DNA from 3 places in the Amycolatopsis thermoflava N1165 genome. Region 2 is predicted to be linked to each of the others. Evidence: riboswitches for the same ligand, from Rfam matches in the RefSeq annotation. Region 2 holds a riboswitch; each other region holds the start of a gene.

Region 1 (4,364 bases), 440 kb from region 2:
GCCAGCAGGGCGAACCGCGGCGGGCGCCGGGAGATGGCGGCGGCGACGTCGGCGATCTCCCCGCGGCGGGCCACCAGACCGCCCAGAACGGCGGGCTGTTCGGCGATTTCCGCGGCCATGTGCTGTCCGGGGTTGCTCATGCTGGGTCCCTTCGGAGGTCTAGACCAATGCTACCCCGGGCGCGGTCCCATCCGGAAAGGGTAGTTTCATCCTGCGCCGGAGGCGCGGTTCGAGGAGGAGTCGGTCATGTTGGAGTCAGCCACGCGCGGTCAGCGCGAACCGAAGTACTGGGCGTTGAAGCAGCATCTGCTCGACCTGCTGGAGACGATGCCGCCGGGTTCGCCGATTCCCACCGAACGCTCGCTGGCCACCGAGTTCGCGGTCTCCCGCACCACGGTGCGGCAGGCCCTGGCGGACCTGACCGCCGAGGGCAGGCTGCACCGGGTGCAGGGCAAGGGCACGTTCGCCGCCGAGCCGAAGCTCGCGCAGCGGCTGCAGCTGTCGTCCTACACGGAGGACATGCGGGCGAAGGGGCGCGAGCCGTCGTCGAAGCTGCTGGAGGTCGAGGAGCTGACGGCCGAGCCCGAGCTGGCGAAGCTGCTCGGCATCCGCAACGGCGCGAAGGTGCTGCGGATGCGCCGGCTCCGGCTGGCCGACGGCGAGCCGATGGCGCTGGAGACCACGCACCTGCCGCTCGGGCGGTTCCGCGGCCTGCGCAAACACGTGTCGGCGGGCGGTTCCCTGTACGCGGTGTTGCGGGAGCACTACGGCGTGGAGATGGACAGCGCGGAGGAGACGATCGAGACCGCGCTTGCCGGTCCGCAGGAGGCGGACCTGCTGGGCGCCGACGTCGGCACCCCGATGCTCCTGCTGTCGCGGCATTCGTTCGCCGCGGACGGCAAACCGGTCGAATTCGTGCGGTCCATCTACCGCGGCGACCGGTACAAGTTCGTGACCACGCTGCGGCGCCCGTAACTCTCCAAGATCCCTTGCGTTGTCAAGGGATTGTTAAGCCCGTCGTGTCCACTGTGGACGTTGAGAGTGGCCTGCGTCACCATCCGGCAACGCTGGGAGCATCTCAATCGACAAACACGTTGGACACGATGGGGTTAACACGAGAGGGAGAGCGAACACACCGCGATCATGACCGAGGAGAAGGAAGAGAGCGCCGAGAAGAAGTCCGGGCTGTCTCCGGCGCAGGTGGTGGCGTCGGCGCTGGCCGCGGTGACGGCTGCTTTCCTGGGCTCCACGCTGGGGGTGGCGGGCACGGTCATCGGCGCCGGTGTCGCGAGCATCGTGACGACCGTGGGTGGCGAGATCTACCTGCGGTCGCTGCGCAGCACGCGGGCGGCCGCGCGCAAGACGGCCGAGCTGCTGGCGGTGGCCGAGACACGGCAGCAGACGAAGGTCGTGCCGCCGGCGGTCGCGCCGCGGTCGACGCACCCGCTGATCAGGCACCAGCAGAACGGGGCGGCGCAGCGAAGACCGGCCACGCAGCTGACCGAGATGCCGACGAGGGTCGTGCACCCGATCACGCCACCGCTGTCCGGCACGACGCGCCGGATGCCGGTCGCCGGGCAGGGCGGATCCGGGGGCGGCGAGAAGACGGTGTTCATCCCGAAGCCGGTGGACCAGCCGGTCGAGGAGGAGGCCGCCCCGCCCGCCGCCGCGAAGCCCTGGTGGAAGAGCCGGTGGACGCTCGCGGTCGCGACCAGCGTGGCGGCGTTCGTGGTCGGGATGCTGGCGATCACCGGCTTCGAGGCGGCGACCGGGAGCACCGTGTCCGGCGGCACCGGGACGACGCTGGGCCGGGTGGTCGGCGGTTCCGGCGGCGCCGAGCCGACGACCACGCAGGTCACGACGGTCACCGAGAGCTCGACGAGCGAGGACGAGCGGGCGCCGGCGAGCACGAGCAGCGCGCCGACGACGTCGTCCAGCGCCGAGCAGACCGAGTCCCCCGTGACGACGACGCCGAGCACCAGCGTCCAGGAGACACCGTCCGCCGCATCCGAAACAGCGACGACGGCGCCGAGCAGCCCTTGATCCGAAACTGACCACAGGCCCTTCGCGAGTTTTCGCGGAGGGCCTGATTCTTGAGGCCAGCCAAGTGGGGGCCGGCCTCGACGGCGCGGGCGATGTTGCACGAACGGCTCGACAGTCTGCCAGCCGGAGAGCCGGCCGCCTCGATTTGCCGGGCTGGGTTGACTGTCGCGGGCCACCCCACCACTTGCCGTTACGGCCCGCCACGGCCACGAAGGCCGGGTCGGTCCAGCTGGCCCGCACCGCGCGGGCGGCTGCGGCGGGATCCTCGCCCCCGGTGGGACCCGCCACCAGCACCTTGAGCAGCTGGTCGCGTTGATGCCGGACGGCGGCCTCGGCGCGGCCACGAAGGCCCGGCTCAGTCGAGCTGTGCCCGCAGTGCCCGGGCAGCCGCAGCCGGGTCCTCGGCCTCGGTGATCGCCCGCACCACCACGATCCGCGACGCGCCCGCCGCCAGCACCTCCGGCAGCCGGTCCGCGTCGATGCCTCCGATGGCGAACCACGGGCGCACGGTGCCGAGCGCCGCGGTCGAGCGCACCAGGTCCAGGCCCGGCGCCGGGCGGCCGGGCTTCGTCGGCGTCGGCCAGCAGGGGCCGGTGCAGAAGTAGTCCACACCTTCTTCCACAGCCGCGGCCTCGGCCTGTGGGCGGTCGTGCGTCGAGCGGCCGATCACCGGCTCGTCGCCGATCACCCGCCGCGCCAGCGGCACCGGCAGGTCGTCCTGCCCGAGGTGCAGCACGTCGGCGTCGACGGCCGCCGCGATGTCCGCCCGGTCGTTCACCGCCAGCAGCGCCCCGTGCCGCGCGCACGCCTCCGCCAGGATCTCCAGCGCGGCCAGCTCCTGACGGGCCTCCAGCGGTGCCCCGTCCCGCTTGTCCCGCAGCTGGACGATGTCCACGCCACCGGCCAGCGCGGCGTCCGCGAACTCGGCCAGGTCCGGCCGGTCCCCGGTGCACAGGTAGAGCCGCGCCGCGTCGAGGCGTTTCCTGATCTCGTCACCACTGAGCCCTGGCATGGCCTGAACCCTATCTCGCACGTTAGGGTAGGGGTGTCCGCACGGGAGCCCGAGCCACGGGCTGAGAGGGAGCTGCCAGCGCTCCGACCGTGGAACCTGATCCGGATCATGCCGGCGCAGGGAGCGTGATTCTCATGAGCAACCAGCACGTGGCCGTCGTCGGCGGCGGGGTCATCGGCCTGTCCGTGGCCTGGCGCGCCGCGGCGGCCGGGCACCGCGTCACCGTCGTCGATCCCGCGCCCGGCCGCGGCGCGTCCTGGGTCGCCGGCGGCATGCTGGCCCCCGTCACCGAGGCCTGGCCCGGCGAGGAGGAGTCCCTCGCGCTCGGCGAGGAGTCCCTGAGGCGCTGGCCGGCGTTCGCGCAAGCGCTTGCCGCGGACGGCGGCGACCCCGGGCTTTCCCAGGCCGGCACGGTCGTCGTGGCACTGGACCGGGCCGACGCCGACCAGCTGGACATCGTCGCCGCCTACCTGCGGTCGGTCGGCCGCGAGGTCGAACAGGTCACCGGCCGCAGGCTGCGCTCGCTCGAACCCGGGCTGGGCGCGGTGCGCGGCGGCCTGCTTGTGCCCGGCGACCTGGCGGTCGACAACCGCAAGCTGCTCCGCGCGCTCGAAGCCGCCGCGCTCCGGCACGGCGCGGAGTTCACCGGCGACGAGGCGACGGCGGTCGAACCCGGCCACGTCCGCACAGCCCACTGCGAGGTCCGGTGCGACGTCGTGGTCATCGCCGCCGGGGCGCACAGCGCCCGGCTGCACCCGGTGCTCGCGCGAGGTGTCCGCCCGCTCAAGGGCGAGATCCTCCGCCTGCGCGCGCGGCGCACGAGCCTGCCGCCGCCCACGCGCACGGTGCGCGCCGTCGTCGAGGGGCGACCGGTGTACCTCGTGCCACGAGAAGGCGGCGAGCTGGTCCTCGGCGCGACCCAGTACGAGGCCGGCTTCGACGACACCGTCAGCGCCCGCGGCGTGCGCGAGCTGCTCGAAGGCGCCGAGCGGATCTTCCCCAGCATCGACGAGTACGAGCTGGTCGAGACCGCCGCCGGGCTGCGCGCGGCCAGCACCGACACGCTCCCGTTCATCGGTGACCTCGGCGACGGCGTCCTCGCCGCCACCGGCCACCACCGCAACGGTCTGCTCATGGCGCCGGTCACCGCCGACGCCGTCGTGGCTTGGCTGGCCGGGGAGAAACCGCCCGAGGAGGCGCTCGCGGCGGACCCGGCCCGGCTCGGAACAGGAGGGGTCTGATGGAAGTGCAGGTCAACGGGCAGTGGCGGGAGGTCCCCGACGACGCGACGGTGACCGACGTGCTCAAG
Region 2 (4,364 bases):
TGAGGTGCACCTGGGGGGCCAGCACGATCGCGAACACCAATGAGGATCCCCAGGAGCGCGTCCAGCCGCACCACGCGCCAGACCGGGCCGTCCAAAGTGGGGCGCCACACCGGCACCGGAGCAGCGGCGAGCACGACCATGTCGCTCTCGACGGTGCAGTAGCTGAAGAGCCGCCACAGGCGGACGCCAAGGCTGAGGCTTCCCCGGTCTGGCCGGAGTTCGCGTCCGCGCGGCCGGTGAAGATCAGCGTCAGCGGGACGGCGAGCGAGGCGGTCACGCCGAGCGCGATGAGCCCGTGCCACCCGCGGGACACGGCCCAGGACGTTCGAGGCGCGGGAACCACGTGACCGAAAGTAGCCCTCGATCCACGGAGCGCGAGCTCATGGCGTGAATGGCGACTCCGGGCGCGGGAGGTGGGGTGGCACGAGGGCAGTGGGGGTTCGGGCGGCTGGTGGCCCGTTCGCTGGTCCCGGGTGCGGGGTGGTGCCCGAGCCCAGTGGTCTCGGGCGAGTGGGGATATCGGGTGCGGGTTGCGGGCACGGGGCCTTGGGTGCGGTGGCGCGGGAAGGGCGAGGCTGCCTGCCGCGGCGGTGGGGGTGCCGGGCGGGCGGGGAGCGTAGCCCGCGTGCCGCGTGCCGCATGCCGGGTGCCGGGTGCCGGGTGTTGCGCGTCGTGCAGAGGCGGCGCGGGATCTGCTCGGGGGACAGGGCAGCCGCTGGCGGCTGGGCGACATCGGGAACACGAGAACGCCCAGGCGGGGGAAGCCTGGGCGTTCTCCGTGAACCGACGGGGCGCACGGGCAGTGCCCGCACGCCGCGCCGATCAGCAGGTCACGTTCACCGTGCCGCTCGACTCGAACGACACGTGCACGTGGTCGTAGTGGTTGGCCGTGGCGTCGCCGCGGTCTTCCATCGTCGACCAGCCGCTGCCGTCGTTGTAGCGCTGCCTCCAGATCACGTACTTGACGTTGAACTCGGACTGGTTGGCCAGCACGTAATCCGCGATGGCGTTGCCCGTGGAGGTGTCCACCATGAAGTCCAGCGCCAGGCCGCTGGGGTGGTCGCTCGTGCCGGAGCGGCCCGCTCGGCCGCCGATCTCGTCCACGCCGAACTTCGCGGCGATGTGGTTGCCCACCTTCGCCACGTGGGGCAGCGTGCCCTCGAGCACCGACGAGCAGGCGTTCGCCGCCTTGGTCGTCGTCTTCGGGGTCGTCGTCGTGGACTTCGGCGTCGACTTCGAAGTGGTCGACGGCGGGGGCGCCACGGACGGCGTCGTCGTCGACGGCGGGGGAGGCGGCGGCGGGGTGGTCGTGCTGCTCGACGTGCTCGTCGGGGCCGAGGTCGTCGGCAGCGGTTTCATCTGCGCCGCCATGCTGGCCGTGTCCTGCCTGCTGAAGTTACCGGTCAGCCAGACCGCGAAGCCCAGCACGAACGCCGCGGCCAGGCCGATCGCCAGGGGGACTCTCAGCGATTTCGCTTTGGATCTATGTCGACCCACCATTCGGAAGATCACCATTTTCGGGGAGGGGACTTTTCGGCCGTTCGGGGGATGGCCGCCCGTGACATTACGAATAGGACACGGAAATGTCACCAACGAGTGGTCATGGACACAGATCAACAGCGCATGAAAAAGGCCCGCCGGGGCACCGGCGGGCCGCTGACCTGCTGGGACTCAGCCCAGCGCGGCGAGCACGAGAACGGCGAGCAGGGTGATGGCGGTGGCCAGGCCGGTGACCCAGGCGCGCTGGACGGGCGACAGGGCGGGCGTGCTGTTCATGGCGGCGAACCTCGGGGTGAGCAGGGACTTCCGCGCGTGACAGCGCCCGCGACGCCCCCGTCGTTACAACCCGGCGGCCGACGTGACCGAAATCACTCCTGCGGTCCCCGATGTCGCGCCGTCTACCAGAACACGGCACCCGCCGCGGCGATCATCAACCCGAACGCCAGCGTCCCGACCACCACCGCCCGCGTCTCGCCCGGCGGTTCGACGGCGGCGGACGTGACCGCCGAAGCGGTCCCGGCGAGCACTCCCAGCAACAAGGCGACGGCGGCTCCCACGGCGGCCAGTCGCGTGACAACCTTCCTCATGGTGCGTTCCCTCCACCAGGGGCAACGCACGGGACCGGCCGCGAAGTTGCCGGTCCGGCCTAGATCACAGCGCGTCGATCGTGCCGTCGATCTGTTCGGCGAGCGACACGTCCTTCGCGGTGATGCCGCCCGCCGAATGGGTGCTGCACCGGAACGTCACGGTGCGCCACCGGATGTCCATGTCCGGGTGGTGGTTCACGCCCTCGGCGATCTCGGCGACGCGGTTGACCACCGCGATGGCCTGCGGAAAGTCGGCGAGTTCGGCGGTGCGCTCCAGCGCGTCGCCCGCGCGCTGCCAGTACGGCAGCTTGTTGAGGGCCTCGGAGATCTCGGTTTCGCTCAGTAGTTCCGCCATGTGCTCCATGGTGGTACGGCGGCGGGTACGCTGCACGGTTGCCACGGGAGTCCGGGTCCACCGGGCTGAGAGGCGGGTTCGCCCGCGACCGTTCGCACCTGATCCGGATCATGCCGGCGCAGGGAGGGCCCCGACCTTTCTCGCCGGAACGAGCGAGGAGTGGTCATGAGATTCCGCACGGGCGTCCTGGTCGGCCTTGTCGCCGCCCTGACCGCGGGCTGCACGCTGGCCGGCAACGACGCGGACAACGGCCCGGCCACGGTCACGCTCGTCACCCACGACTCGTTCGCCGCTCCGCAGCAGGTCCTCGACGCCTTCCAGCAGCAGACCGGTATCACGATCAACGTCGTGAAGAAGGGTGACGCGGGCGCGCTCACCAACACCCTGGTCCTCACGAAGGCCAACCCGATCGGCGAGGCGGCCTTCGGCGTCGACTCGACCTTCGCGTCGCGCGCGCTCACCGAAGGCGTCTTCGCGCCCTACACCAGCCCCGAGGCCGACCGCGGCCCGCAGCGCTACGCCGTGGACTCCGAGCACCGCCTGTCGGCCGTCGATGTGGGCGACGTCTGCGTCAACGTCGACAGCACCTGGTTCGCCGAGCGCGGCATCCCGGAGCCCGCGACCTACGACGACCTGGTCAAGCCGGAGTACAAGGACCTGCTGGTCGTGGAGAACCCGGCCACCAGCTCGCCCGGCCTGGCGTTCCTGCTCGGCACCATCGCCCGCTACGGCGAGCAGAACTGGCAGGGCTACTGGACCCGGCTGAAGGACAACGGCATGCGTGCCGTCGCCGGCTGGGAGGAGGCCTACGGCCAGGACTTCTCCGGCTCCTCCGGCAAGGGGCCGCGGCCGATCGTGGTGTCCTACGCGTCCTCGCCCGCGGCGGAGATCGGCGAGGACGGCAAGCCGCGCACGAAGGCGCTGCTGGACACCTGCTTCCGTCAGGTCGAGTACGCCGGCGTGCTGGCCGGGTCGCCGAACGCGGACAAGGCCCAGAAGGTGATCGACTTCCTGCTGTCCCAGCAGTTCCAGGCGACGGTGGCGGAGAACATGTACGTCTACCCGGCGCGGGAGGGCGTGGCGTTGCCCGCCGCGTGGACGACGGCCGCCCCGCTGCCGCCGAACCCGGCGAGCCTGCCCGCCGAGACGGTGCAGGCCGGGCGTGAGCGGTGGATCGAGCAGTGGCGCTCCTTGCTCGGCCAGTGAGCCGTGCCGGGCTCGGGCTGGCGGCACTGGCTGTGCTGCCGCTCGGGTTCCTGGTCGTCTTCTTCGCCTGGCCGGTCGTCGCGATCCTGCGGCTGGGCTTCGCCGACGGCGGGGTGCTCGCCGCGCTGGCCGAGGGCGAGACGTGGCGGCTGGCGTGGTTCACGGTCGCGCAGGCCGCCGGTTCGACCCTGATCGCGGTGGTCGCCGGGTTGCCGGTCGCGTTCCTGCTGGCGCGCGTGCGGCTGCCCGGGGTGGCGGTCGTCCGGACGCTGGTGCTCGTCCCGTTCGTGCTGCCCACCGTGGTGGTGGGCCTGGCGTTCCGGGCGCTGTGGCCGGACGGCGGCTGGCTGTCCATCGTGCTGGCCAACGCGTTCTTCAACGTCGCCGTTGTCGGCCGCACGGTCGCCGGGCTGTGGGCGTTGCTGGACTCGCGGGCCGAGGACGCCGCCCGCGCGCTGGGCGCGTCCCGCTGGCGCGCGTTCCGTTCGGTGACGCTGCCCGCGCTGATGCCGGCGATCACGTCCGCGGCTGCCGTCGTGTTCCTGTTCTGCGCCACCAGTTTCGGCGTGGTGCTGATCCTCGGCGGCGCGCGGTACCGGACGCTGGAGACCGAGATCTACCTGCGCACCGAGAACCTGCTCGACCTGACCGGAGCGGCGGCGCTGTCGCTGGTGCAGATCGCCGCCGTCCTGGGCGCGCTGCTGCTCGGCGCGGCC
Region 3 (4,364 bases), 440 kb from region 2:
GGTCAGCAGGCGCACCTCGTCCAGGTTGGGCGTGATCACCGCGGCCCGCGGCAGCAGCAGGTCCCGCAGCGCGGCCAACCCGGCCGCGTCGAACAGCGGGTGCCCGTGCATCGACGCGGCCACCGGGTCGACCACGAACGGCACCTTCGAGTCCCGCCCGATCTCCGCCCGGTCGCACGCCTCCGCGACCGCCTCGATGATCTCGGCGGAGGCCAGCATCCCGGTCTTCGCCGCCTGCATGCCCATGTCCGCGGCGACCGCCTCGATCTGCCCGGCCACGATCCGCGCCGGGATGTCGGACCGGTCGTGCACGCCGAGCGTGTTCTGCACGGTCACCGCCGTGACCGCGACCAGGCCGTGCACCCCGCAGGTCAGGAACGTGCGCAGGTCCGCCTGCAACCCCGCGGCACCACCGGAGTCGGATCCGGCGATGGTCAGGGCGGCAGGCGGACTCGCGTTCTGGCTCATGCCTCCAGTGTCGCAAACCCGCCGATCAAGCGAGCCGCCAGAACGGGGACACCGGCCCGACGCCCTCGCCTAGCGGGTACGCCTCGGCGACGCACCGCTCGATGAACCGCTTGCCCTCGTCCACCGCGTCCGGCACCCCGAGCCCCTTGGCGAGGAACGCGGTGATCGACGAGGCCAGCGTGTCCCCGCCGCCGTGCGTGTGCGGCGTGTCGATCCGCCGCGCGGACAGCTCGATGAACTGCACGCCGTCGGACAGCAGGTCGACGCACTCCGGGTCGTCGTAGAGGTGCCCGCCCTTGACCAGCACCCACATCGGACCCAGAGCAAGCAGCGCCCGCGCCGCGTCGCGCTGGCTGGCCCTGTCGGTGACCTCGACGCCGGTGAGCAGCCGGACCTCGTCCAGGTTCGGGGTTACCAGCGTCGCGCGCGGGAACAGCTCCGTGCGGATGGCTTCCAGCGCCTCCTCGCGCAGCAGGGCGTCCCCGTGCATCGACGCCGCCACCGGGTCCACCACGAACGGCACGTCCGCGTTGCGTCCGATGTGGACCTCGTCGAGCGTCTTGGCGACGGCGGTGATGATCTCCGCCGTCGCCAGCATGCCGGTCTTGGCCGCGTCCACGCCCATGTCCCCGGCAACGGCCTTGATCTGCGCCGACACCACGTCCGGCGGGATCTCGGTGAAGCCCTGCACGCCGACGGAGTTCTGCACGGTGACCGCGGTGATCGCGGTCATCCCGTGCACCCCGCAGGCGAAGAACGTCCGCAGGTCGGCCTGGATCCCCGCCCCGCCGCCGGAATCGCTCCCGGCGATGGTCAGCGCGGTCTTCGGGGTGACGCTCATTACGGCTGGACCACCGGGAGGTAGACCTGCTTGCCGTTCTCGGCGAACTCGGCCGACTTCTCCTGCATCCCGGCCTCGATAGCATCCACAGTGGACAGCCCGTGCTCCTCGGCGTACTTGCGGACGTCCTGCGTGATCCGCATGGAGCAGAACTTCGGCCCGCACATCGAGCAGAAGTGCGCCGTCTTGGCGGGCTCGGCCGGCAGCGTTTCGTCGTGGAACGAGCGCGCGGTGTCCGGGTCGAGCGAGAGGTTGAACTGGTCGGTCCACCGGAACTCGAAACGCGCCTTGGACAGCTCGTCGTCCCAGTCCTGGGCGTACTGGTGGCCCTTGGCGAGGTCCGCGGCGTGCGCGGCGATCTTGTAGGCGATCACGCCGGCCTTCACGTCGTCCCGGTTGGGCAGGCCGAGGTGCTCCTTCGGCGTGACGTAGCACAGCATCGCCGTGCCGTACCAGCCGATCTGCGCCGCGCCGATGGCCGAGGTGATGTGGTCGTAGGCCGGCGCGATGTCCGTCGTGAGTGGACCGAGGGTGTAGAACGGAGCCTCGCCGCAGAGCCGTTCCTCCAGCTCCACGTTCTCCTTGATCTTGTGCATCGGCACGTGGCCGGGGCCCTCGATCATCACCTGGACGTCGTGGGCGCGCGCGATGTGCGTGAGCTCGCCGAGCGTCTCCAGCTCCGCGAACTGGGCGCGGTCGTTGGCGTCCGCGATCGAGCCGGGGCGCAGGCCGTCGCCGAGCGAGAACGTCACGTCGTAGGCGCGCAGGATCTCGCAGAGTTCCTCGAAGTGCGTGTAGAGGAACGACTCCTTGTGGTGCGCCAGGCACCACGCGGCCATGATCGAACCGCCGCGGGAGACGATGCCGGTGACCCGGTTCGCCGTCAGCGGGATGTAGCGCAGCAGCACGCCGGCGTGCACGGTCATGTAGTCCACGCCCTGCTCGCACTGCTCGATCACGGTGTCCCGGTAGACCTCCCAGGACAGCTTCGCCGGATCGCCGTCGACCTTCTCCAGCGCCTGGTAGATCGGCACGGTGCCGACCGGGACGGGCGAGTTCCGCATGATCCACTCGCGGGTTTCGTGGATGCGCTTGCCGGTGGACAGGTCCATGATCGTGTCGGCGCCCCAGCGGGTCGCCCACACCATCTTGTCGACCTCCTCCTCGACCGACGACCACACGGCCGAGTTGCCCATGTTCGCGTTGACCTTCACCAGGAAGTTCTTCCCGATGATCGCGGGCTCGCTCTCCGGGTGGTTGCGGTTGACGGGGATGACCGCGCGGCCCGCGGCCACCTCGTCGCGCACGAACTCGGGCGTGACCCGCTCGCGCGCGGCGATGAACTCCATCTCGCGGGTGATCACGCCGGCCTTCGCGAAGCCCAGCTGCGTGTTGTGCTCCCGGTTCGCGATCCACTCGGCGCGCAGCGGCGCAAGTCCACTGTGGACGTCGATCGCGACGTCGGGGTCGGTGTACGGGCCGGAGGTGTCGTAGACGTCGAAGTGGTCGCCGTTGCTGAGTTCGATGCGGCGGGCCGGGACCTTCAGCCCGTTTTCGGTGTGGTGGTAGACCTTCCGGGACCCGGTGATCGGCCCGGTGGTCACGGTCGGCGCGACGTTCTTGCCGTTTTCCAGCGTCGTCACTAGAAATACTCCCTACGCCGGCATTACCCGGTCAGGTTCAGCGGTCGGCGGCGCCGGGTCCCAACGGACACCAGCCGCCCTCTCAGCCCGCCAAGGCGCGAGCTCCCGCGTGTTCGGTTGTCCGTCCGACCATGCCACGTCCCGCGGCAGACCTCAAGAGCACGACGGTGAGACCGCTCACCCGCGCTGGAGATTCACACCGATGTCAGCCCCTAGGTTGACGATCATGCGAACCACGGCCGCGCTGATCGCGCTCGGCGCCTGTCTCTTCGTGGTCGTCACGGCGGAGACGCTCGTGATCGGACTGCTCCCCGCGTTGTCGGCCGACCTGCGGGTGCCGGTGCCCTCGGCAGGCCTGCTCGTGGCCGGGTACGCGCTGACGGTGACCATCGGCGGTCCGCTCGTGACGGCCGCGACCCTGCGGGTCCCGCGCAAGGCGGCGCTGCTGGGGCTGGTCGCGGTGTTCGCGGCGGGCAATGCGCTCGCGGCGAGTGCGACCGGGTTCGGCGTGCTGCTGGCCGCGCGGGTGGTCACCGCGCTGACGCACAGCACGTTCTTCGCGATCGCGCTCGTGCTGGCCGCGTCGATGGTCCACCCGTCGAAGCGCGGGTGGGCCATCGCCTTCGTGTCGACCGGACTGAACCTCGCGACCGTCCTCGGCGCGCCACTGGGCACCCTCGTGGGCGAGGCGTACGGGTGGCGGACGTCGTTCTGGCTGCTGGCGGTCGTGGCGCTGGCCGCGATGGCGGCGGTCGCGCTGCTGGTGCCGGCCACCCGGACCGCGGAGCCGCCGCGGCTGGGGCCGGAGCTGCGGGCGCTCGTGACACGGCCGGTGCTGGTGCTGCTGGCGGTGACGCTGGTGGCGGAGACCGGGTTCTTCGTGGCCTACACCTACCTGTCGCCGATCCTCGGCCGGGTCTTCCCGCCCGGCGGGGTGGTCGTGCTGCTCATGGTGTTCGGCGCGGGCGCGCTGTGCGGGAATCTGGCCGGTGGGCGGCTCGCGGACCGGTGGCCGTGGGCTTCGCTGCGGGTGCTCATCGCGGTGCTGGCGGCGGCGCTGGTCCTCTTCGCGGTGATCGCTTCGGTGCGAGCCGGGGCGGTGGTGGGCGTGTTCGCGCTGGGCGCGGTGGCGTTCGCGCTGGTCCCCGGGCTGCAGACGCGGGTGGTGGTGGCCGCCGCCGGAGCGCCGACACTCGCGGTCGCGGTCTACACGTCGATCTTCAACCTGGGCATCAGCGCGGGCGCGTGGCTGGGCGGGCGCGCGTTGTCGGCCGGCGTCGCGCTGGGCGCGCTGCCGTTGCTGGGCGCGGTCGGCGTGCTTGGCGGGCTGGCGGTGTCGGCCCTCCACCGCGGCGGAGGCCTTCAGTCCGGCCGGCGCAGCCCGGCGACGAGCAGGCCGACCAGGCGGCGTG

Evidence for each region. A riboswitch is a leader RNA that binds a small molecule or an ion and turns the genes downstream of it on or off. The one in region 2 is predicted to bind thiamine pyrophosphate.
Region 1: it holds a riboswitch for thiamine pyrophosphate, as region 2 does, so the genes downstream of both, thiO (glycine oxidase ThiO) here and AMYTH_RS0134990 (thiamine ABC transporter substrate-binding protein) in region 2, are expected to answer to the same signal.
Region 3: it holds a riboswitch for thiamine pyrophosphate, as region 2 does, so the genes downstream of both, thiC (phosphomethylpyrimidine synthase ThiC) here and AMYTH_RS0134990 (thiamine ABC transporter substrate-binding protein) in region 2, are expected to answer to the same signal.

The regions. Positions count from the first base shown of each region.
Region 1 is NZ_KI421511.1:6,595,818-6,600,181, forward strand. Features, by position in the region: gene AMYTH_RS0132790 (SIS domain-containing protein) at 1-119, opposite strand, end outside; gene AMYTH_RS0132795 (GntR family transcriptional regulator) at 247-975, shown strand; gene AMYTH_RS0132800 (hypothetical protein) at 1,144-2,043, shown strand; gene thiE (thiamine phosphate synthase) at 2,399-3,055, opposite strand; TPP riboswitch at 3,087-3,195, shown strand; gene thiO (glycine oxidase ThiO) at 3,190-4,296, shown strand; gene thiS (sulfur carrier protein ThiS) at 4,296-4,364, shown strand, end outside.
Region 2 is NZ_KI421511.1:7,039,751-7,044,114, forward strand. Features, by position in the region: gene AMYTH_RS48265 (Pr6Pr family membrane protein) at 1-140, opposite strand, end outside; gene AMYTH_RS51095 (hypothetical protein) at 823-1,143, opposite strand; gene AMYTH_RS51100 (hypothetical protein) at 1,154-1,627, shown strand; gene AMYTH_RS0134980 (hypothetical protein) at 1,899-2,087, opposite strand; gene AMYTH_RS0134985 (4a-hydroxytetrahydrobiopterin dehydratase) at 2,152-2,442, opposite strand; TPP riboswitch at 2,476-2,585, shown strand; gene AMYTH_RS0134990 (thiamine ABC transporter substrate-binding protein) at 2,608-3,648, shown strand; gene AMYTH_RS0134995 (ABC transporter permease) at 3,645-4,364, shown strand, end outside.
Region 3 is NZ_KI421511.1:6,602,126-6,606,489, forward strand. Features, by position in the region: gene thiD (bifunctional hydroxymethylpyrimidine kinase/phosphomethylpyrimidine kinase) at 1-468, opposite strand, end outside; gene thiD (bifunctional hydroxymethylpyrimidine kinase/phosphomethylpyrimidine kinase) at 494-1,309, opposite strand; gene thiC (phosphomethylpyrimidine synthase ThiC) at 1,309-2,952, opposite strand; TPP riboswitch at 2,945-3,071, opposite strand; gene AMYTH_RS0132845 (MFS transporter) at 3,179-4,364, shown strand, end outside; gene AMYTH_RS0132850 (TetR/AcrR family transcriptional regulator) at 4,315-4,364, opposite strand, start outside.